One region of the Streptomyces sp. NBC_01142 genome, then DNA from elsewhere that is predicted to be linked to it. Evidence: riboswitches for the same ligand, from Rfam matches in the RefSeq annotation. Region 1 holds a riboswitch; each other region holds the start of a gene.

Region 1 (5,521 bases):
ACTGGCGCTACAAACCCCGCCGCGCGTCCCGGCTCTGGCGCAGCAAGGCGGTACGGGCCGGGGTGCTGATCACGCTCCTCGCCCTCTCCGGTCTGATGATCCTCGCGCTCGTCCGCGAACAGACCGGCACCCACGGCTTCCTGGTCGGCCTCGGTCTTGCGACCCTGCCCGTCCCGCTTCTGGTGGCCGCCTTCCGGTGGCTCGACCGGGTCGAGCCCGGCCCCTGGCGGAATCTGCTCTTCGCCTTCGCCTGGGGCGCCTGCGCCGCAGCCCTGGTCGCGATCATCGCGAACACCTTCGCGACCCGCTGGATAGCCACCGCCACCGCCGATCCGGCGAGCGCGGACACCCTCGGCGCGACCGTCATAGCTCCGGTCGTCGAGGAGAGCGCAAAGGCCGTGGCAGTCCTGCTGATCTTCATTTTCCGCAGACGGGACTTCACCGGGATCGTCGACGGCGTGGTCGTGGCCGGCATCACCGCGACCGGCTTCGCCTTCACCGAGAACATCCTCTACCTGGGCAGTGCCTTCGGCGAGGACCAGGAGATCGGCACCTCGGGCCTCGCCTCGGTGACCGCCGCGACCTTCTTCGTACGGATCGTCATGTCACCGTTCGCGCATCCGCTCTTCACCGTGCTCACGGGTATCGGCTTCGGGATCGCCGCGCTCGCCGCGCAGCGCCAGAGGATCCGCCGGGTCGTCCTGCCGCTGCTGGGACTCGCCCTCGCGATGGGCATGCACGCCCTGTGGAACGCCTCGGCGTCACTCTTCGGCCCGTGGGGGTTCTACGCCGTGTACGGGGCGTTCATGGTCCCCGCCTTCGGCCTGCTGACCTGGCTGGCGATCTGGACGCGGCAGCGCGAACTGCACACGATATCCACCGAACTGCCCGCGTACGCCGCGGCCGGCTGGCTGACGGATGCGGAGCCGCGCGCCCTCTCCTCCATGCGGGCGCGCACGATGGCGCGCGACTTCGCCCGGCACAGGTACGGACCGGCCGCCGCGCACACCGTGTCGGAGTACGAGCGGTTCGCGACCTCCCTGGCGTTTCTGCGCCATCGGGCCCGCCGGGGTGCGGCGGGCCCGGACTTCATGGCGCGCGAGCAGGAACTGCTGCACCACCTGTGGCAGCGCAAGGAGGCGGCCGGTCCGGCGCTCACGTACGCGGCGCGGGCGACGGGCCGGGTGCGGGTGCCGCCGCCGCACCGCGACTACAGCGGCCACAACCCGTACCGCTACTAGCTACTCCCGACCCGGCCCGTACGGCCACTACGCCCCGTCCCGCCCGTCGCCCCGTCCCGCCCGCTACGGGGCAGCGGCCGCCGTCAGCTCGGCCAGCTCCTCCGCCGTCAGCTCCAGGTCCGCGACGGCCAGCAGGGCGGGCAGCTGCTCCACCCTGCGGGCCGAGGCGATCGGCGCGGCGACCGTCGGCTGCGCGGCCAGCCAGGCCAGCGCAACAGTCGCGATCTCGGCGCCGCGCGCCCCGGCCACGGTGTCGAGCGCGGCGAGCACCTTGAGGCCCCGATCCGTCTGCAGGTGCCTGGCCGCACTCCCGGCCCGCGGGCTGTCCACCGACGTATCCGGCCGGTATTTGCCGGTGAGGAAACCGGACGCGAGCGCGTAGTAGGGGACGGCGGCGAGTCCGGCGCGGGCGGCCGTGTCCTGGAGCTCCCCCTCGTAGGTCTCCCGGGAGACGAGGTTGTAGTGCGGCTGCAGCGCGACGTAGCGAGCGAGCCCCTCGCGCTCCGAGAAGTCCAGCGACGCCTGCAGCCGTTCGGCACTGAGGTTGGAGGCGGCTATGGCGCGCACCTTGCCCTCCCTCACCAGCTGGTCGAGGGCGATGATGATCTCCTCGACCGGGACGGACGGGTCGTCGAAGTGCGTGTAGAACAGGTCGATGCGGTCGGTACGGAGCCGGCTCAGCGACGCCTCGGCCGCGGCCTTGATCGTCGTGGCGGAGAGGCCCCTGTACTGGGGGTGGGCGCCGACCTTGGTGGCGACAACGATCTCGGAGCGGTTGCCACGCGCGGCCAGCCAGTCGCCGATGACGGTCTCGGACTCGCCACCTGCGTTGCCCGGCACCCACGAGGAGTAGCTGTCGGCGGTGTCGATGAAGTTGCCGCCCGCGGCGGTGTAGGCGTCGAGTACGGCGAAGGACTGCGCCTGGTCGGCCGTCCAGCCGAAAACGTTGCCGCCGAGGGCGAGCGGGAACACGGCGAGGTCGGAGGAGCCGAGGGTACGGAGTGACATCATGCGTTGATCAACGGCCGTACCAGGGCGGGCTATTCCGGCCGGCGGGCCCGCACAGCCCGGCAGCCCTGGCGTCGGGGGTGTACGCCAGGGCTGCCGGGGAATACGAGAGCTGCGCGCGGCACCACGAAGGCTGCCGTAGTGCCGGAGTGCTCACATGCCGTGGAGACAGGTACTCGGACAAGTCCCCGGGCAGGGACAGGGACTCAGACGGAGAGGCCCATGCCGCGCAGCCACGCCATCGGGTCGACGCCGTCGCCGGACGCCGTGTGAACCTCCAGGTGGAGGTGCGGCCCTGTCACATTGCCGGTGGCGCCCACGCGACCGATGACATCGCCGGTGCCGACCTTCTGCCCGACGCTGACGGCGATTGAGGACTGGTGGCTGTACGAGACCTCCGTACCGTCCTCGAGCTCCAGCACCGTGTGGTAGCCGTACGAGCCGGACCAGCCCGCCGACTTGACGGTGCCACCGTGCACGGCCTTGAGTGGCGTGCCCGTCGGGGCGGCGAAGTCGAGACCCGTGTGATACCCGGAGGACCACATCGAACCGGACTGACCGAAGGTAGAGGTGATCGTGTACGAGGAGAGCGGGACGGCGTAGCTCTTGGCAAGCTCGGCGAGCCGATCAGCCTCGGCCTTGGCCGCCGCGGCCTCCTCGGCCTTCCGCTTCTCGGCCTCGACCTTGGCCTCCGCCTCGCTCTGCTGCTTCCTCGCCTCGGACGCGGCTTTCTCGGCGGCGAGCTTCTCAGCGGCTGCCTTCGCTTCGGCGTCCGCCTCGGCCTGCTGCTGCTCGGCCTGCTGGAGGATGCGGGCGCGCAGTGCCTCACCCGCGCTGCTCGAGCCTTGGTCCGCTACGCCCGTGGTGCCCGAGCCGGTGTCGGCGGCAACCGTCATGGCGGTGAGCGGGGCGGCGTTCGCGATCCCCGCATCGCCGTCGGCGTCGTCGGACATCAGGGAGCCCACGCCCGGCAGGGACTTGGCGTCGGGGAGGTTGTCCGAGATCGAGTCGGGAAGCGAGATGGAGACCGCAGGCTTGTCCTGCGCGGTGGCGATGCCGCCCGCGCCGACCGCTGCGATCACACCGACGCCGAGGACCGTGGAGCTACGCGCGAGTCCGCCGCGCTGCTTCAGGACACGGTGCCGACCGCGCACCGGACGGACGGAGTCCTCGGTGGGGTTCCATTCCTCCCAAGTCCGCTCCGCTCCCTCGTCACCGAAGTAGTCAGTCGCGAAGGGTGCTTCGGGGGCAGGTTTGTTGGACGCCACGGAGGCGTGCTCCTTTCCTTCCTTCTCGCCTACCGGGTTAGCTGACGGGTTCGGAGCAGGAAGGTCTCCTACGAGCGCCTCGGCCGCCGAAAAAAAGCGGCAAAGAATGCCCGATTCACCCCAATTGGTGGTTCCCCGGTTCCCTTGCGGGATTCGGCGCGTGCGCACGGTGCCGTCTCTTGCGACGACTGGGACGACCGCGCTGCGTTATCGAACGTTAATAGACTCGGGGGCCGGATTCCAAGCTGTTCCGAGTGATCATTAACGACTTTGATCACGACTTACCGGGACACAAGGGGCCGGAAGCGGGCGACTTGATCGCCCCTCAGGCAGGCTCCGTATCTGACGGTGCATCACATGCTATGCGGAGGGGTATCTTCCGACTACGCACCGTGCGGATCTGCTGATCCTCAGGTCTGCTGATCCTCAGGTCTCCCGCTCCTCGGCCCTGTCCGCCGTGCCGACCCGGACGGTCGTTTCGGCTTTGACGACCGGCACGGTCCTGCGGCGGTCCTGCTGCCCTTCCGCGGGGCGGCTGACCGCCAGCAGCGCCATGTCGTCCGTGGACCGGCCACCCGTGTACCGGCGCACGTCGGCGACCAGCGCGTCCAGCAGCTCCTCCGGCCCGGGAAAGATCCGGCCGCCGAGCCGCCCGGCGGGGTCGTAGAAGACGCCGTCCGCGTCGCGCGCCTCGGAGAGCCCGTCCGTGTAGAGGAGCAGCGTGGCCCCGGCGGGGTACGGATGCTCCTCGGCCCGGTCCGGCAGCATCCCCAGGTCGCCCATCCCCAGCGGCAGCGCGGCCACGGTCGGCTCCAGCATGTCCAGGTCCCCGTCCGCGTACAGCATCAGCGGCTGCGGATGCCCCCGGTTCACCACCCGCACCACGCCCCCGCCGCGCGGGACCTCGGCGAGTACGGCCGTGGTGAACCCCTCGAAGATGTCAAGGGTGTCCCGCCGTGTCCCCTCACGGGCCAGGGCACGCTCCAGTCGCTCGGCAACGCCCTCCAGCGACCTCTCCTGCTCGGCGGCCTCCCGGAACGCCCCGATGACGACGGCCACCGCCTCGACTGCCTCCATCCCCTTGCCGCGGACGTCGCCCACGACCAGCCGCACGCCGTACGGGGTGTCCTGTACGGCGAAGAGGTCGCCGCCGATGAACGCGTCCGCCTGCGCCGCCTCGTACCGCGCGGCGACCTGCAACCCGCCGATCCGGTCGACGGGGGTGGGCAGCACGGCACGCTGGGCGGTCTCGGCGATGACGCGGGCGGAGGCGAGCCGCTCGCCGCTGCGCATCACGACCCTGTTGATGAGCAGCGCGAACCCGGCGACGGTCAGCACGGTGAACAGCTCGGTGTACGCCGGGACGCGGCCGATGGTGCCGTTGTAGATGTGCAGGCCGAGCACGGCCGCGACCGCCGCGATGCCGGTCAGCAGGGTGGTGCGCCAGGAGAAGAAGGGGGCGGCGATCAGCGGAGCGGCCGAGAAGAGCGGCGCGGCCGTGAACTGGGGCGGGGTCGCGAGGTCGTAGACCAGCCCGCCGATGATCAAGAGTGTGGGCAGCGCCCGGACGAAGCGGCGAGCCTTGTTGATGCCGGCCTTGTCTCGCTGCCCCACCGCTGTTCTCCTGCCAGTCCACCCACGGCCACGGCTGCGGACGGAACCGCGCCCTTCGCCCTACCCAGGCTGGCCGCAGCGGCGCCGGGCGGCGACTCGCCTTCGGCCAAGTGGGCGACAGGAGATGGGGACGGACGGAAGCGTACGGGGGGGCAGCCTGGGGCGTACGGGAGCAGACGAGCGCGTACGGGCCAGGGCCGGAGCGCACGGAGCACGGCGCCCAGCCGACTCCGGTCGGCTCCGATCGGCCCCGTCGGCACCGGTCAGCTGCAGTCAGCCGCGGTCCACCCCGAGGGCAATGACCCCGACCAGGCCGGCGGGCGCGAGCACGCGCCCGTCGCCGCCACCGCCACCGCCGCCGGCGCCCTGCCAGACACCGATCAGCAGGGC
Region 2 (5,521 bases), on a different contig from region 1:
CGTACGTACTACGCGCCGAACAACGCCGTGCTGTCGGTCGTCGGGGACATCGACCCGGTGCAGACGCTCGCCTGGATCGAGAAGTACTTCGGCTCCATCCCCTCCCACGACGGCAAGCAGCCGCCGCGCGACGGCTCGCTCCCGGAGAACATCGGTGAGCAACTGCGCGAGGAGATCCACGAGGAGGTACCGGCCCGGGCGCTGATGGCCGCCTACCGGCTGCCGCACGACGGAACGCGCGAGTGCGACGCCGCCGACCTGGCGCTCACCGTCCTGGGCGGCGGCGAGTCCTCGCGGCTGCACAACCGCCTGGTGCGCCGTGACCAGACGGCCGTCGCGGCCGGTTTCGGCCTGCTGCGGCTGGCCGGCGCGCCTTCGCTGGGCTGGCTGGACGTCAAGACGTCCGGCGGTGTCGAGGTGCCGCAGATCGAGGCAGCGGTCGACGAGGAGCTGGCGCGGTTCGCCGCCGAGGGGCCCACGGCCGAGGAGATGGAGCGCGCGCAGGCCCAGTTGGAGCGCGAGTGGCTCGACCGGCTGGGCACGGTCGCCGGCCGCGCCGACGAACTGTGCCGGTATGCCGTGCTGTTCGGCGACCCGCAGCTGGCGCTGACCGCCGTCCAGCGGGTGCTGGACGTCACCGCCGAGGAGGTGCAGGCGGTCGCCAAGGCCCGGCTGCGCCCGGACAACAGGGCGGTGCTGGTCTACGAGCCCCTCTCTGCCGACGACAGCGACGAGAACGCCGAGAACGACGAGCACGAGGGGGCGGACCAGTGACCGACGCTGCCGTGACCATGGACTTCCATCCGCAGCCGACGGCCGGTACTGCCCGGCCCTGGGCGTTCCCGGCCCCCGAGCGCGGCGCGCTGGACAACGCGCTGACCGTGCTGCGCTGCCACCGCCCCGGCCAGCAGGTGGTGGCCGTCGAGATCTCCCTCGACGCCCCGCTCGATGCCGAGCCCGAGGACCTCGACGGCGTTGCCACGATCATGGCGCGCGCTCTGTCGGAGGGAACGGACAAGCACACGGCGGAGGAGTTCGCCGCCGAGCTGGAGCGCTGCGGCGCCACTCTCGACGCGCACGCCGACCACCCCGGTGTCCGTGTGTCGCTGGAGGTCCCGGTCTCCAGGCTGCCCAAGGCGCTCGGTCTGCTCGCCGAGGCACTGCGTGCGCCCGCCTTCGCCGACAACGAGATCGAGCGGCTCGTACGCAACCGGCTGGACGAGATCCCGCACGAGAGTGCCAACCCGGCCCGCCGGGCCGCCAAGCAGCTGTCCAAGGAGCTCTTCCCGGCCTCCCTGCGCATGTCGCGCCCCCGCCAAGGTTCGGAGGAGACCGTGGCGCGGATCGACGCCCCGGCCGTACGGGCCTTCTACGAGGCGCATGTCCGGCCCGCCACCGCCACCGCGGTGATCGTCGGCGATCTCACCGGCGTCGACCTGGACGCCGTGCTCGCCGACACCCTCGGCACCTGGACCGGCAACACCGCGGCGCCCCGCCCCGTACCGCCGATCACCGCCGACGACACCGGCCGTGTGGTGATCGTGGACCGGCCCGGCGCCGTACAGACGCAGCTGCTCATCGGCCGCACCGGCCCGGACCGCCACGACCGCGTCTGGCCGGCGCTGGTGCTGGGCACGTACTGCCTCGGCGGCACCCTCACCTCTCGGCTGGACCGCGTCCTGCGCGAGGAGAAGGGCTACACCTACGGCGTACGGGCCTTCGGCCAGGTGCTGCGTTCCGCCCCCGACGGGACGGGTGCCTCGATGCTCGCCATCAGCGGCTCCGTGGACACCCCCAACACCGGACCGGCACTGGACGACCTCTGGAAGGTGCTGCGCACCCTCGCGGCCGGGGGGCTCACCGACGCCGAGCGCGATGTCGCCGTGCAGAACCTGGTGGGCGTCGCCCCGCTGAAGTACGAGACGGCGGCATCCGTCGCGGCCACGCTCGCCGACCAGGTCGAGCAGTACCTCCCGGACGACTTCCAGGCCCAGATGTATGCACGCCTGGCAGAGACCGGCACGGTCGAGGCGACGGCCGCGGCCATCAGTGCCTTCCCGGTGGACCGTCTGGTGACGGTGCTCGTCGGCGACGCGTCGCAGATCGAGGAGCCGGTCAGGGCGCTGGGCATCGGCGAAGTGACCGTTGTCACAGGATGATTGATCGCCCCGGCGGTCGGCCGAAGCGGCGAACAACCTGAAGAAGCAAGCGGAACCCCGGCGTCAGGTGCGATGTCGGGGTTCCGTCTTATGTCCGCTTTGCGGGAGAGGTTGCCTGTCTGCCCTGTGGCGTGCGCTACAAAACGGCCTGTCTGTTTGGCGATTGAAAGACGGCCCGCCTAGCGTCGGTCCGGCTGTCCGCCAGTAGCCCGCCGCATCCGCGGCATCGGGCAGCCATCGCCGAGTCCCCGTCAGGCGCGAGCCTGGGGAGCCGGGGACCCATTCAGTCCCTGGGGTGAATCGGACGCCTTCGCACCCGTGCGGAGGGGCCCGTAGGAGACCTTCCTGCTCCGAACCCGTCAGCTAACCCGGTAGGCGAGAAGGAAGGAAAGGATCAGCCACTTCATGGCGTTCACCCGTGCCACCGGGAAGCACCGTGCCCCGAGCCGGATGTCGCGCAGGAGCGCGAACATCGCCGGCGTCGCGGCCCTCGCCACCACCGGCGTCATCGGAACCCTCGCTTCCCCGGCGCTGGCCGCCGACTCCGACGCCACCGGCGTCGAGGACACCGGCCTGACCCAGGTCGTGGCCGCCGACTCCCTCGCCGACCAGATAGCCGACCAGGCCGAGGCCCAGGAGCGGGAGGCCGCGCAGGCCGCCGCCAAGGCGAAGGCCGAGGCTGAGGCGAAGCGCAAGGCCGAGGCCCGCGCCAAGGAGGCCCGCGAGGCCAAGGAGCGCGCCGCCCGCGAGGCCGAGCGCAAGCGTCTGAACTCCTTCCAGCTCCCCGTCTCCGGTTCGCAGGTCACCACCGGCTACCAGGCCGGCGGCTCGCTCTGGTCCTCCGGCAGCCACTCCGGCGTGGACTTCCGTGCCCCGTCCGGCAGTTCGGTCGTGGCGGTCGGCTCCGGCACCGTCGTCGAGGCCGGCTGGGGCGGCTCGTACGGCAACAACATCGTGATCAAGATGAACGACGGCTCCTACACGCAGTACGGCCACCTCGCGTCCATCGGCGTCTCGGTCGGCCAGAGCGTCACCCCGGGCCAGCAGATCGGCGTCTCCGGCTCGACCGGCAACTCCACGGGCCCGCACCTCCACTTCGAGGCCAGGACCACCGCCGAGTACGGCTCCGACATCAACCCGGTCGCGTACCTGCGCGCGCACGGCGTCAGCGTCTGACCCGCTCCTGCCTGATGCGGAACCCGCGTGGTGCTGCACCCGCCTGATCCGCGCTCCGTGTGATCCTGCGTTCCGACCGAAGGCCCCGGCTCACCGCCGGGGCCTTCGGCGTGTGCGGCCCGCGGGCATCGGTGCTCCCGGCGCAGTCCTGGCCTGAAGATATCCGTGGATTCCGGTCTGCCATCGGAAAATCTGCCTCACTGCAATAGAGTTACCGAACAGGCATCAATGGGCTGCGTTTCGCGCGGATTAAAGCGGAGGTTCGGTCATGCGCATTCCCGCGCACTCGGTATGCACGGCGATTCGCGACGACATCGTCTCCGGTGTATTCGACCGCGGCAGTCGGCTCGCCGAGGAGCAGCTGGCCCGTCGCTACGGCGTCTCCCGGGTCCCCGTGCGTGAAGCCCTGCGCACCCTGGAGTCCGAGGGGTTCGTCACCACGCGCCGCCATGCCGGTGCCTGCGTCGCCGAACCCACCGAACAGGAGGCCGCCGACCTCCTGGAGATCCGGATGCTGCTGGAGCCGCTGGGAGCGGCCCGCGCCGCCCAGCGCCGTACCGAGGCGCATCTCAAAGTCCTGCGCGGCCTGGTCAGACTGGGGCAGGAACGCGCTCGCCGCGGTCAGGGCGAGGATCTGCGCTCCCTGGGTGCCTGGTTCCACGAGACGCTCGCCCAGGCCTCCGGCAGCCCCGGGCTGACCGCCCTGCTCACCCAGCTGCGGCACAAGATCGCCTGGATGTACGCCGTGGAGCAGCCCGCCCACCCGGTCGAGTCGTGGGCCGAGCACGGCGCGATCGTGGACGCCGTGGCGCGCGGCGACGGGGAACGGGCCCGGGCGCTGACGGCCCTGCATGCCGAACGGGCCGCCGCCGCCCACCGGCTGCGCCGCCAGGAGCGGGTGAGGACTTCGCAACATGCCGTACACACGGCGAGCGTCCGGCATTAACAGCCGCGCCGTATACAAAAGGGGAGATATTCGCGGGAGCTCTATTCTGCTGCCCGAATTCATTTGACAAGGCCATGGGCCGAGACTTCCCGGCCGTGGATTGGGACCCGGAAAAGAACAGAGCCGTGGTGCCCCGAATTCGGGACACCACGGCTCTGCCGGGGCTTAATCAATGAGCCGGATCAGACGGTCTCGGGAAGCTCGTCGAGCCCCTCGGCGACCAGCTTTGCCAGACGGTCCAGGGCGGCGTCGGCGCCGTCCCCGTCGGAGGCGAGCACGATCTCCTCGCCGCCCTGCGCGCCCAGGCCGAGCACCGCGAGCATGGAGGCGGCATTGACAGGGTTGCCGTCAGCCTTGGCGATCGTCACGGGGACGCCGGCGGCCGTGGCGGCACGGACGAAGATGGAGGCGGGGCGGGCGTGAAGGCCCTCGGCCCAGCCGACATTGACGCGGCGCTCAGCCATGGTGTTGCCCTTCAAGTCTTGGCACGTACTAGCGGTTGTCTAGACCAGTCTCTCATGTGGTGCGGCGTGCTCCATGCCGACCTCGGAGCCGCAGCTGTCCGGCCGTCGGCCCTCCTCAGAGTGCCCCGCACCAACGGCCCCCGCGACCGGTGACTCGGCCGTAGGCTTTCTCCCATGCAGCCTCCGCCGGAGCAGGATCAGCACCACGCCTACCCCGATCACTGGGAGGCGGACGTGGTGCTGCGCGACGGCGGCACCGCGCGCATCAGGCCCATCACCACCGAGGACGCGGAGCGGCTGGTCAGCTTCTACGAGCAGGTCTCGGACGAGTCCAAGTACTACCGGTTCTTCGCGCCCTACCCCCGGCTCTCCGCCAAGGACGTCCACCGCTTCACCCATCACGACTACGTGGACCGGGTGGGTCTTGCGGTCATGGTGGGCGGCGAGTTCATCGCCACCGTCCGCTACGACCGGATCAACGCACAGGGCCGGCCCGCCAGTGCCCCCGCCGACGAGGCCGAGGTCGCCTTCCTGGTCCAGGACGCCCACCAGGGGCGCGGCGTCGCCTCCACCCTGCTCGAGCACATCGCCGAGGTCGCCCGCGAGCGCGGCATCCGGCGCTTCGCCGCCGAGGTGCTGCCCGCCAACAACAAGATGATCAAGGTGTTCCGGGATGCGGGCTACACCCAGAAGCGCAGCTTCGAGGATGGCTCCGTCCATCTGACCCTCGATCTCGAACCGACCGCCGAGTCCCTCGCGGTCCAGCGCGGCCGCGA
Region 3 (5,521 bases), on a different contig from region 1:
CCGGGACGCGGCGCGCGGTCAATCTCGTCGACTCCTCGGGGCGCCGGATGTCCTTCTACGACGCCCGCGATCCCGCGGACCTGCGGATGCCGCGGGACTTCTATCTCCCTCATCTGCGGCGTACCCGCCACGTACATCTCTCGATCACGAACTTCACCCGGTTCCTCTACGACGACATCGAGGCGCTGGGCGTCCCGGTCTCCACCGATCTGCACGACTGGGACGGACTGGCCGACCACCACCGGGAGTTCGCGCTCCGCTCGGACCTGGTCTTCCTCAGCGCGGCGGGCGCGGGCGAGCGCATAGCGTCGGTGATGCGGGAGATCCTGCGCGAGGGGCGGGCGCAGGCGGTGGTGGCGACGGCGGGCGCGGGCGGCTCGTATCTCCTCACCCGCGACGGCAGCAGCACCCCGCGCCCCATCCCGGCGACCGCTCCGCCGGCCCCGGTGGTCGACTCCAACGGCGCGGGCGACGCCTACGTCTGCGGCTTTCTGTACGGCAGGCTGTCCGGCCTCGGCCTGGAGGAGAGCGCCCGCCTCGGCGCGGTGGCGGGTGCGTATGCCTGTACGGGAGAGGGCAGTACGCCGATCGGCCAGGCCGAGCTGTTGTCGGCCGCCGGGGCCTGACGCGCTGGTTCGTACGCCTCGCTCCGCTTCGACCGCCCCGGGGCCGGGCCGTGCGCCCGGTCAGCGGGACAGGTCTGCCGCACCCCGCACGCCGGCTGTCACAGGGGCAGCAGGTTCGGGCGCTTGGCCTCGACATGGTCGCCGGAGCTCTCGCCGCGCAGCCGGCGCCCGATCCACGGCACGAGATGTTCGCGCGCCCACTGGATGTCGTCGCGACGCACGTCGAGCGCGCCGCGCGGCGGCTGGGGCGGCCACGGCTGGTCGGGGTCGGCCGGCACGTCGAGCCCGAGTACCTGGGCGGCGCGCAGCGCGATCCGAGTGTGGCCCTCGGGTGACAGATGCAGCCGGTCGCTGTCCCAAGCACGCCTGTCCTGCACGGACTTGAGCGACCACAGATCGAGGACGGGGCAGTCGTAGCGGTCGGCGATGGACCGTACATGCGCGGTAAATGTCGCGATCTTGCCGCGCAGATGGCGCAGGACCGGCACTCCGCGCGTGTCGAAGCCGGTGGTCACCATGACGGTGCCGACCGCACCGGCGAGGTCGGCGACCGCCCGTTCGAAGCGCTCCGCGACGTCGTCGGGGTCGCTGCCGGGCCGGATGATGTCGTTGCCGCCCGCGCAGAACGTCACCAGATCCGGGGCGAGTTCCCTTGCCCTGGGGACCTGTTCCTCGACGATCTGGTCGAGAAGACGGCCGCGTACCGCGAGATTGGCGTACCTGAAGGTGTGCTCCGGCATGCGGTCGTCGAGCAGGACCGCGAAACGGTCCGCCCAGCCGACGTACATCCCATCGGGGCCCGGGTCTCCGACACCTTCGGTGAAACTGTCACCAATCGCCGCGTACGACCCGAATATGCCATTTTTCCCTGTTCTCGAATCGTCTGCCACAAGACCACATCTTTCCCTTATGGATGTGACCTACGCGACCGTAAGGAGGGGTTGACGAGGGGTGATCTATACCACCGGTCAAGTTTCGACCAACCCGGAATACGACGACTCCCCTCGCACCACGGGACGGCGGCGCGAGGGGAGAAGTCGTCAGCGCAGAGCGGTGACCAGACGTCAGAGAGGTGAGCAGACGTCAGATGGACACGCCGTGCTGGCGCAGGTAGGCAAGCGGGTCGACGTCCGATCCGTAGCTGGGACCGGTGCGGATCTCGAAGTGCAGGTGCGGGCCGCTGGAGTTTCCGGTGGAGCCGGAGAGGCCGATCTGCTGGCCGCCGGTCACGCTCTCGCCGGAGGAGACAGAGAGGGAGGAGAGGTGGGCGTACTGCGAGTAGCTGCCGTCGCTGTGCTGGATGACGACCTCGTTGCCGTAGGAGCCACCCCAGCCGGCGGAGACCACGGTGCCCGCACCGACGGACTTGACGCTGGTGCCGGAGGCCGCGGCGAAGTCGACACCGGTGTGATAGCCGCTGGACCACATGGCGCCGGAGGCACGGTAGGCGGTGCTGATGCTCGCGCCGTCGACGGGGGCGGTGAAGCCTGAGCCGCGCGCGGCACCGCTGCCGGAGTCATTGGACGAGGGCTGCGGCGCGGACGACGAGGCCGAGTCCGCGGCGGAGTTGGGCGAGGACTTGGCCTTCTTCTCCGAACGGGGCTTCGGCTCGGGCTTCGACTCGGGCTTCGATTCGGCCTTCGGCTCGGCCCTCTCCGGGGCCTTGGCCTTCGACTTCGCACCGATCGTGATCTTGAGGCCGGGGTGGATCAGCGAGGGGTCGTCACCGACGACCTCACGGTTGTCCTGGTACAGCTTCTGCCAGCCGCCGCGGACGTCGTGCTCGTCGGCGATCTTCGACAGGAAGTCGCCGGAGACGACGGAGTAGACGGTGGGGGCGGCGTTCTTCTGCGCCGCGGGTGCCGCGGCGGCACTGGAGGCGGAGGAGAAGGAGGAGGCGGTCACGGCCTTCTCCGGCGCGGCGGCGGGCGTCGTGCTGCCTGCCGCGTGGGCGCCGGTGGCACCGATGAGCGGAAGTGCGATGGCGGCGCCACCCGTACCTGCGGCGACGAATCCGCGGGTGATCGGGTTGGACTTGGGACGGCGGTGCTTACCCTTTGCGGGCATGGCGCATTCCTCTCCGGCGCCGGCGAGGTGAGCTGTCGGGTTCGGGCTGGAGATGCCCGGTCGCGCTGCTGCACGACTTCACCCCAAGCCGCTCCGGAACTCCGGAATCGGCGTACTACCTGGGTCCCCCGCTCCTGCCACACGTGGGTGGGTTCGAATTCCGGTCGGCGGCAGGATGAGGCGGTCCGTCCGGATTGACGGTGACCGTAAGCGAGTCGGTCGGGCGGGTACAAGCCATCACATTCGCGGGCCAATGATCCCTGTGACATGTCCGCAGAATTCCGGTCACCCTCCGTGGACTCAGCAGCCCAACTTTCCCCCTGACAACGGAATTCGCCTCCACAGAATCACCACACACCGTCACGGATATGATCCTGCTCACGAGCCAGGCCCCATCTCCCTTGTAGATGGGGCACGTTATGTCGAATCGTCCAATACGGACAGAAGCATCATTTAATGACGTTCACCCCCACTTGCCACCCGAAGCCTCAATACCTGCTATGACCGCAGGAATTCACCGGGGCGGTCATCCGGTTCGACCATGACCTCCCCTCCGTACGGGCAAGGACCCCGACCTCAAAATCGGACAAACCGCCACGAATCACCCTTCACTGCCTCCCTGTCGGGCAGCCGGCGGCAGCAGCCCGCGGGTGACGTCGGTCACCGTCGCGACGAGCCTGTACGGCCGTCCTCGGGACGACCCGCGGAAGCCTTCTGGCCGTCGTGGCGAATGCGGTATCGCCGAGGGCAAATCCAGCCGGGCGTTTTCCGCGTACATGCCGACCACCGGGGCCGGTGGCGACCGGATTGCTCATCGGCGCCGGGAAAATCTCGGTGGGCGCCGGACGCGGAAGTCGCCGCAATTCCTTGGAGCGGGATACGCCCGGTTCCCTGCTGCGAAGAATGCCGGTGACGGCCCGGGCCCGGTCAGCGGCGCCGCAGCCGGATCACGGTGGCGTCCATGTCACCTTTCAGCCCGGTGTGCAGTCCGTGGTGCAGCAGTACGGCTCCGCGGTGGACGGCTTTGGTGTCCAGGCATTCGTACGCCGCCGAGGGATCGATTCCGCGCTTCCTAATGTTGTTGTCAAGCAGCCGGTGTCACTGGGGGTGCGACCTGGTAGCACCGTCGGTCGCGGATCAGGGCCCATAGGACGTTGACGCGTCGGCGGGCGAGGGCGAGCACGGCCTGGACGTGTTTCTTCCCCTCGGCGCGTTTGCGGTCGTAGAACTTCCGGGAGTTGGGATCGCATCGGATGCTGACCAGCGCGGAGGTGTAGAACACCCGCTGCAATCGCCGGTGGTATGCCATGGGCCGGTGGAGATTGCCGCTGACCTTGCCCGAGTCACGCGGCGCGGGAGCGACACCGGCGAAGGCCGCCAGGGCGTCCGGGGAGTCGAACTCGTCGAGGCTGCCGCCGATGGCGGCGAGGAACTCCGCACCGAGCACGGTGCCGATGCCCGGAACACTTTGGACTATGTCGGCGAGTTCGTGCTCGCGAAACCGGCCCTCGATGAGCTTGTCCATCTCGGAGATCTGCTCGTTGAGGGTCATCACCTCCTCGGCCAGGGTGTGGACCAGCCTGGCGATGGTCTTCTCCCCTGGGATCGAGGTGTGCTGGCGCTCGGCGGCCCCGACCGCCGCCTCGGCCAGGGCCCTCGCGTTACGGACCTTGCGGTTGGCCAGCCACTTGGTCAGCCGCGAGGTGCCGGTGCGGCGGATCGCGGCCGGGGTCTGGTAGCCCGTCAGCAGCTTGAGCGGTCCGGCGTTGGTCACGTCCAGGGCCCGTTCCAGGGCCGGGAACATGCTCATCAGGGTGCCGCGAAGGCGGTTGACCACGCGGGTGCGGTCCTCGACAAGGTCGGCACGGCGTCCAGTCAGCAGCTTGAGCTCGATGGCGGCTTCGTCGCCGGGGCGGATGGGCCGCAGGTCGCGGCGCATCCTGGCCTGGTCGGCGATCACGTAGGCGTCGCGGGCATCGGTCTTGCCCTCACCGCGGTAGCCGTCGGAGGCCCGGTTGACCAGGCGGCCGGGGATGTAGAGGACCTCCTGGCCGTGGCTGACCAGCAGGGCCAGCAGCAGCGCGGGCTCGCCCCCGGTCATGTCGATGGCCCAGGTGACCTGACGGCCGTCGGCCAGGTCGAGGACGTCACCGATCAGCTTCAGCAGCTCGGGCTCGTCGTTGGCGACCCGCCGCGAGAGCAATGTCTTGCTGTCGGCGTCCATCGCAAGGCCGTGATGATGGCCCTTGCCGCTGTCGATGCCCACCCATATCCGGCTCATCGCGCTCCTGCCATGCGTATTCGTACGGTTCGTACCACGGACGACCTCGCCGGCATTGCTCTACTCAGCGACTTGTTCGCACTTCCTAATCGGCGGCCGAGTCGTCGTGGGGCGCCGGGCGGCGAAGCGAGGGAAGCCACCGTCGGCAGCAGCCTGATAGCCACACCCGACACCCCTGGGTGTCCTCACCCTACGAATGGGAGGACCAACCCGATCAAGAAGGTAGAGCAGCCTGAGCCTCGGCGGCTGCTCTCCGTAGTGCTGCGCCTGGAGCCAGGCCAGAACCACGGTCTCGTCCCCGAGCAGGTACTGCACGGCACTGAGCCCGCCCTCGGGCGCCCGCAGCCGGTGCAGCTCGCCGTGCTGAACGAGGGGCCTGATCTTCTTGTAGAGATCCACCCAGCCGCGCGCCTCGGCGAGCTCCTCCTCGCTCCACTCCGCAAGATCGCCGCCGACCCCGAGCACTCCTGCCATCGCGCTGACAAAGCGGAATCGCAGGGTGCTGACGCGGCCATTGAGCTGGAGGTTGGGACTGTCGGTGACCCAT
Region 4 (5,521 bases), 550 kb from region 1:
TCTTTCATGCGGCCATCGCGCAGGAGGACGAGGCCGAGCCGTTCTCCATCGACGACGTCGCCGGGACGATCGTCGAGAAGCTGATCCACCGCCACCCGCATGTCTTCGGCGACGCGACCGCCGAGACACCGGAGGAGGTCCGGGAGCACTGGCTCCGTACGAAGGCGATCGAGAAGCAGCGCGACTCGGTGACCGACGGCATCCCGCTCGGCCAGCCCGGCCTCGCGCTGGCGGCCAAGCTGGCTTCGCGGGTACGGACGGCGGGCCTCGAGGTGCCGCTGCCCGCCGGCGAGGGCATCGGGTACGCCCTGCTCGCACTCGCCGTCCGCGCGGAGGCGAACGGCGAGGACCCGGAGGCCGCCCTGCGCGCCGCCGCCCGCGCCTACCGGGACGCGGTCCGTGCCGCCGAGGGGCAGGAGTGAGCGCTCGGCCGGAGCTGTTCACCTGGGAGTTCGCCACCGATCCGTATCCGGCGTACGCCTGGCTGCGCGAGCACGAGCCGGTGCACAGAGCGACACTGCCCAGCGGGGTCGAGGCATGGCTGGTGACGCGGTACGCCGATGCCAGGCAGGCTCTCGCCGACCAGCGGCTGTCGAAGAATCCGGCGCACCACGCCGAGCCCGCGCACGCCAGGGGGAAGACGGGAATCCCGGGCGAGCGCAAGGCGGAGCTGATGACGCATCTGCTGAACATCGACCCGCCCGACCACACGCGGCTGCGGCGGCTCGTGTCGAAGGCGTTCACCCCGCGCCGGGTCGCCGAATTCGCCCCGCGGGTGCAGGAGTTGACCGACCGGCTCATCGATGGATTCATCGAGAAGGGGGAGGCTGACCTGATTCACGAGTTCGCGTTCCCGCTCCCCATCTATGCCATCTGCGACATGCTCGGTGTCCCGCGCGAGGACCAGGACGACTTCCGCGACTGGGCGGGCATGATGATCCGTCACGGTGGCGGGCCGCGCGGCGGAGTTGCCCGCTCGGTGAAGAAGATGCGCGGCTATCTCGCGGAGTTGATCCACCGGAAGCGGGTGGAGCCGGGTGACGACCTGATCTCCGGGCTGATCCGCGCCAGTGACCACGGCGAGCACCTCACCGAGAACGAGGCCGCGGCGATGGCCTTCATCCTTCTCTTCGCGGGCTTCGAGACGACGGTCAATCTCATCGGCAACGGGGTCTACGCGCTGCTGCGCAACCCGCAGCAGCGCGAGCGGCTCCAGGCCTCCCTGGCAAAGGGGGAGAGCGGTCTACTCGCCACCGGTGTCGAGGAGTTGCTGCGCTACGACGGGCCCGTGGAGCTCGCGACCTGGCGGTTCGCGACCGAGCCGCTCACGCTCGGCGGGGAGCGGATCGCGGCGGGCGATCCCGTACTGGTCGTCCTCGCGGCCGCGGACCGGGACCCGGAGCGCTTCACCGCTCCGGACACCCTCGATCTCTCCCGGCGCGACAACCAGCATCTGGGGTACGGGCACGGCATCCACTACTGCCTCGGCGCGCCGCTCGCGCGACTGGAGGGACAGACCGCACTCGCGACGCTGCTCAGCAGAATGCCGGACTTGAGGCTTGCGGGCGATCCGGCCGATTTGCGGTGGCGTGGGGGGCTCATTATGCGTGGATTGCGCACGCTGCCGGTGGAGTTCACCCCTTCGCGCATCTGACGTATATCTGACGCTGCGTCAAAACTGTGACTTCCGCGTGATCTCCGCTGTATCGACTTGTGACTCGCGTTCGATGCGGCTACCTTCACCGTCGTCTCGGCAGTTACGCGAAAGGCAACCGCATGCGCTCCGGCAATGGCCGTCATCGTCGTCCCCGCCAGGCTCCGGCCCTCGTCGTCGCGGCAGGGGTGACGGGATCGGCCATCGCGATCCCGCTGCTCGGCGCGACCTCGGCGTCCGCCGCCGACGCCTCCATGTGGGACCGCGTCGCGGAGTGCGAGAGCGGCGGCATGTGGAGTGCCGACCTTGGCAACGGGTACTACGGCGGGCTGCAGTTCTCGCAGGAGACCTGGCAGAGCTTCGGCGGTACGACGTACGCGCCCCGAGCCGATCTCGCCAGCCGCTCCCAGCAGATAGCGGTCGCGGAGAAGATCCTCGCCGCGCAGGGCCCCGAGGCGTGGCCCAGCTGCTCGCCGATCGCCGGGCTGACGGACGACGGTGCCGACACCGGCGTCGACCCGGGCGGCCTGCCGTCGGATGGGCAGAGCACTCCGGCGAAGCCGTCCGCCCCCGCCGGGTCGGCCACACCCGAGAAGGCCACCGAGCCCTCCGGGTCCGCTGAGCCGTCGACCGAGCCCTCGCCCGCCGGGTCGGACACGCCCAAGAAGGCCACCGAGCCGGCCAGGCCCGCCGAGTCGGCCGCACCCGACTCCGCCGAGGCGGGCACGGATGCCGGCAGCGGCAAGCACCGCGGCGGGCCCGCCCCGGAGAAGGTCGAGCCGGGCAATACGGACAATGAGCGCGAAACGGGTCGTCATGCCTCGCGAGGTGACGGTCCGGCGCGTGACACGGCCGGCGTCGCGGACGTCGATCCCGGCGAGTACACCGTCCGCCCCGGCGACAGTCTCTGGGCCATCGCCGACGAGCGTGAGGTGCCCGGCGGCTGGTCCGCGATCTACGAGGCGAACGAGCAGGCCCTCGGTGCGGATCCCGACCTCATCCTCCCTGGCCAGAGCCTCGATCTGGACCTGAAGTAGCGGCAGTTCGCGGTCTTATGTCCGGTTCTGTGTAAGTGAGACAAGGGTCTCTTTGCCCCAACTGGTGCAGCTTGCCCGGCGGAACCGCTGCTTCCGCCCCTCACCTGCGGAAACGAGAGTTCCCCGAGTGGCGAGATGGGTGTTTTCTCCCCGATGTTCCTCTTTTGAACATCGGGGAGCGCTGTGTTTACGGTCGGAACCGCTCGCCACCGCGGGCACCACTGACCGTCACGCCGAATCCTGCCGTCGGTCGGGGGGAGTACTCGTCGCTCAGAGCGCCGAAGGCAGGAGCGGGGGACCCAAGGTAAGCGCCGGACCCGGCCGTTGAGGATGAACGGCCGATCACGGCTTGGGGTGAAGCTGCGCGCTGGACGCGCGGCCGGGCAACTCACTTGGCCCGAACCCGACAGCTCACCTCGTAGGCGTCGGTGAGGAGAAGTTCCATGCTGCGTTTCAGCAATGGCAAGCACCGTCGCCCGACCGTTTTCCATCGCGCTTCCCGTATCGCCGCGCTCGCCGGTGTCGCCGGTGCGGCCGTGGCCGCCCCGCTGCTCGGCGCGACCTCCGCCTCCGCCGCGACCACGTCCGAGTGGGACCAGGTCGCCCAGTGCGAGGCCGGCGGCAACTGGTCCATCAACACCGGCAACGGCTACTACGGCGGCCTGCAGTTCTCGTCCTCCACCTGGGCCGCGTACGGCGGCACCGCCTACGCCGCGTCGGCCGACCAGGCCTCCAAGTCCCAGCAGATCGCGGTCGCCGAGAAGGTCCTGGCCGGCCAGGGCAAGGGTGCCTGGCCGAGCTGTGGCGTGGGCCTGTCCAACGCCGCCAACGACGGCGGCTCCGCCGAGCCGTCCCAGGCCCCGGCCCCGGCTCCCGCCCCGGAGCGCGCCGAGGCCCCGACCACCCGCTCCGAGCGCGCCGAGGCCCCCGCCCCGGCCGCGAAGCCCGCCGCCAAGGGCTTCGAGAAGGGCGACGGCGAGTACAAGGTCAAGGCCGGCGACACCCTCGGCACGATCGCCGAGGAGAAGAAGGTCGAGGGCGGCTGGAAGAAGCTGTTCGACCTGAACAAGGACATCGTCGACGACGCCGACGTGATCTACCCGGGCCAGCAGCTCCACCTGAGCTGACCCCCGGGCCCCAGAGCCCCCCGGTCCGGCGCCTATTCCCCCGTACGCGCCGGGCCGGGGTTTTGCCTGTCAGCGGCACGCGAACCCATTACCGGCAGGTAGGTTCGGTGCGCTTTCTCCCGTACGCGGCTGTTCATGCGCTTTTTCGTCCCAGGGGGCGGGCATCGGCCGGCTGATGTCCCGGAGCCGGTTAGGCTCTTGCCGCAAGGCCAATGAGACCCTGCACCTCATAGCGTCACATCCCATAAGGAGATGCTCGTGCCGTCCATCGACGTCGTCGTAGCCCGGGAAATCCTGGACTCCCGAGGCAACCCCACGGTCGAGGTCGAGGTTGGCCTCGACGACGGCAGCACGGGTCGTGCTGCTGTTCCCTCCGGCGCCTCCACCGGTGCGTTCGAGGCTCTCGAGCTCCGCGACGGTGACCAGAACCGCTACCTCGGCAAGGGTGTCGAGAAGGCCGTCCTCGCCGTCATCGAGCAGATCGGCCCGGAGCTCGTCGGCTACGACGCCACCGAGCAGCGCCTGATCGACCAGGCGATGTTCGACCTGGACGCCACCCCGGACAAGTCCTCCCTCGGCGCCAACGCCATCCTCGGCGTCTCCCTCGCCGTGGCGCACGCCGCCTCCGAGGCCTCCGACCTGCCGCTCTTCCGCTACCTCGGCGGCCCGAACGCGCACCTGCTGCCCGTTCCGATGATGAATATCCTCAACGGTGGGTCGCACGCCGACTCCAACGTGGACATCCAGGAGTTCATGATCGCGCCGATCGGCGCGGAGTCCTTCTCCGAGGCCCTGCGCTGGGGCGCCGAGGTCTACCACACCCTCAAGTCCGTCCTGAAGACCAAGGGTCTGTCCACCGGTCTCGGTGACGAGGGCGGCTTCGCGCCGAACCTCGACTCCAACCGCGCCGCCCTGGACCTCATCCTCGAGGCCATCAAGCAGGCCGGTTACGTCCCGGGCAAGGACATCGCGCTCGCGCTCGACGTCGCCGCGTCCGAGTTCTACAAGGACGGCTCGTACGAGTTCGAGGGCAAGTCCCGCTCGGCCGCCGAGATGACCGAGTACTACGAGGAGCTCGTCGCGGCGTACCCGCTCGTCTCCATCGAGGACCCGCTCTTCGAGGACGACTGGGCCGGCTGGAAGGTCCTCACCGACAAGCTGGGCACCAAGGTCCAGATCGTCGGCGACGACCTCTTCGTCACCAACCCGGAGCGTCTGGCCCGCGGCATCGAGGACGGCGCCGCCAACGCGCTGCTCGTCAAGGTCAACCAGATCGGCTCGCTGACCGAGACCCTGGACGCCGTGGAGCTCGCGCAGCGCAGCGGCTTCAAGTGCATGATGTCCCACCGCTCCGGCGAGACCGAGGACGTCACCATCGCCGACCTGGCCGTCGCCACCAACTGCGGCCAGATCAAGACCGGCGCCCCGGCCCGCTCCGAGCGCGTCGCCAAGTACAACCAGCTGCTGCGCATCGAGGAGATCCTCGACGACGCCGCGGTGTACGCCGGGCGCAGCGCCTTCCCCCGGTTTCGCTCGTCGAACTGATTGAGCGGGGCAAGGGCTGAGCGCTAGCCAGTCGTACGTACGTCCCCGGCCGCGGTCCCGTACCGTGTCCGGGGACGTACGCGCGTAATGGGAGGGCGAGACCATGGCACGCAGAGGGGACCGGGACCGGTTCTCCACAGCGACCAGCCTGCGGCTGC

What was found. A riboswitch is a leader RNA that binds a small molecule or an ion and turns the genes downstream of it on or off. The one in region 1 is predicted to bind cyclic di-AMP.
Region 2: another riboswitch for cyclic di-AMP. It lies ahead of OG883_RS08035 (M23 family metallopeptidase); the one in region 1 lies ahead of OG883_RS30515 (M23 family metallopeptidase).
Region 3: another riboswitch for cyclic di-AMP. It lies ahead of OG883_RS12495 (M23 family metallopeptidase); the one in region 1 lies ahead of OG883_RS30515 (M23 family metallopeptidase).
Region 4: another riboswitch for cyclic di-AMP. It lies ahead of OG883_RS27905 (transglycosylase family protein); the one in region 1 lies ahead of OG883_RS30515 (M23 family metallopeptidase).

The regions. Positions count from the first base shown of each region.
Region 1 is NZ_JAPEOR010000002.1:2,859,921-2,865,441, forward strand. Features, by position in the region: gene OG883_RS30505 (PrsW family intramembrane metalloprotease) at 1-1,241, shown strand, start outside; gene OG883_RS30510 (aldo/keto reductase) at 1,305-2,252, opposite strand; gene OG883_RS30515 (M23 family metallopeptidase) at 2,456-3,517, opposite strand; cyclic di-AMP (ydaO/yuaA leader) riboswitch at 3,529-3,686, opposite strand; gene OG883_RS30520 (PP2C family protein-serine/threonine phosphatase) at 3,944-5,131, opposite strand; gene OG883_RS30525 (hypothetical protein) at 5,405-5,521, opposite strand, start outside.
Region 2 is NZ_JAPEOR010000001.1:1,732,967-1,738,487, forward strand. Features, by position in the region: gene OG883_RS08025 (pitrilysin family protein) at 1-774, shown strand, start outside; gene OG883_RS08030 (pitrilysin family protein) at 771-2,159, shown strand; cyclic di-AMP (ydaO/yuaA leader) riboswitch at 2,388-2,552, shown strand; gene OG883_RS08035 (M23 family metallopeptidase) at 2,565-3,335, shown strand; gene OG883_RS08040 (GntR family transcriptional regulator) at 3,604-4,281, shown strand; gene OG883_RS08045 (HPr family phosphocarrier protein) at 4,464-4,745, opposite strand; gene OG883_RS08050 (GNAT family N-acetyltransferase) at 4,920-5,521, shown strand, end outside.
Region 3 is NZ_JAPEOR010000001.1:2,737,405-2,742,925, reverse strand. Features, by position in the region: gene OG883_RS12505 (carbohydrate kinase family protein) at 1-626, shown strand, start outside; gene OG883_RS12500 (SGNH/GDSL hydrolase family protein) at 725-1,516, opposite strand; gene OG883_RS12495 (M23 family metallopeptidase) at 1,710-2,693, opposite strand; cyclic di-AMP (ydaO/yuaA leader) riboswitch at 2,698-2,853, opposite strand; gene OG883_RS12490 (GH36 C-terminal domain-containing protein) at 3,621-3,770, opposite strand; gene OG883_RS12485 (IS110 family transposase) at 3,778-4,974, opposite strand; gene OG883_RS12480 (alpha-galactosidase) at 5,035-5,521, opposite strand, start outside.
Region 4 is NZ_JAPEOR010000002.1:2,307,563-2,313,083, reverse strand. Features, by position in the region: gene OG883_RS27920 (nucleoside triphosphate pyrophosphohydrolase) at 1-422, shown strand, start outside; gene OG883_RS27915 (cytochrome P450) at 419-1,654, shown strand; gene OG883_RS27910 (transglycosylase family protein) at 1,777-2,691, shown strand; cyclic di-AMP (ydaO/yuaA leader) riboswitch at 2,958-3,131, shown strand; gene OG883_RS27905 (transglycosylase family protein) at 3,135-3,818, shown strand; gene eno (phosphopyruvate hydratase) at 4,071-5,363, shown strand; gene OG883_RS27895 (septum formation initiator family protein) at 5,467-5,521, shown strand, end outside.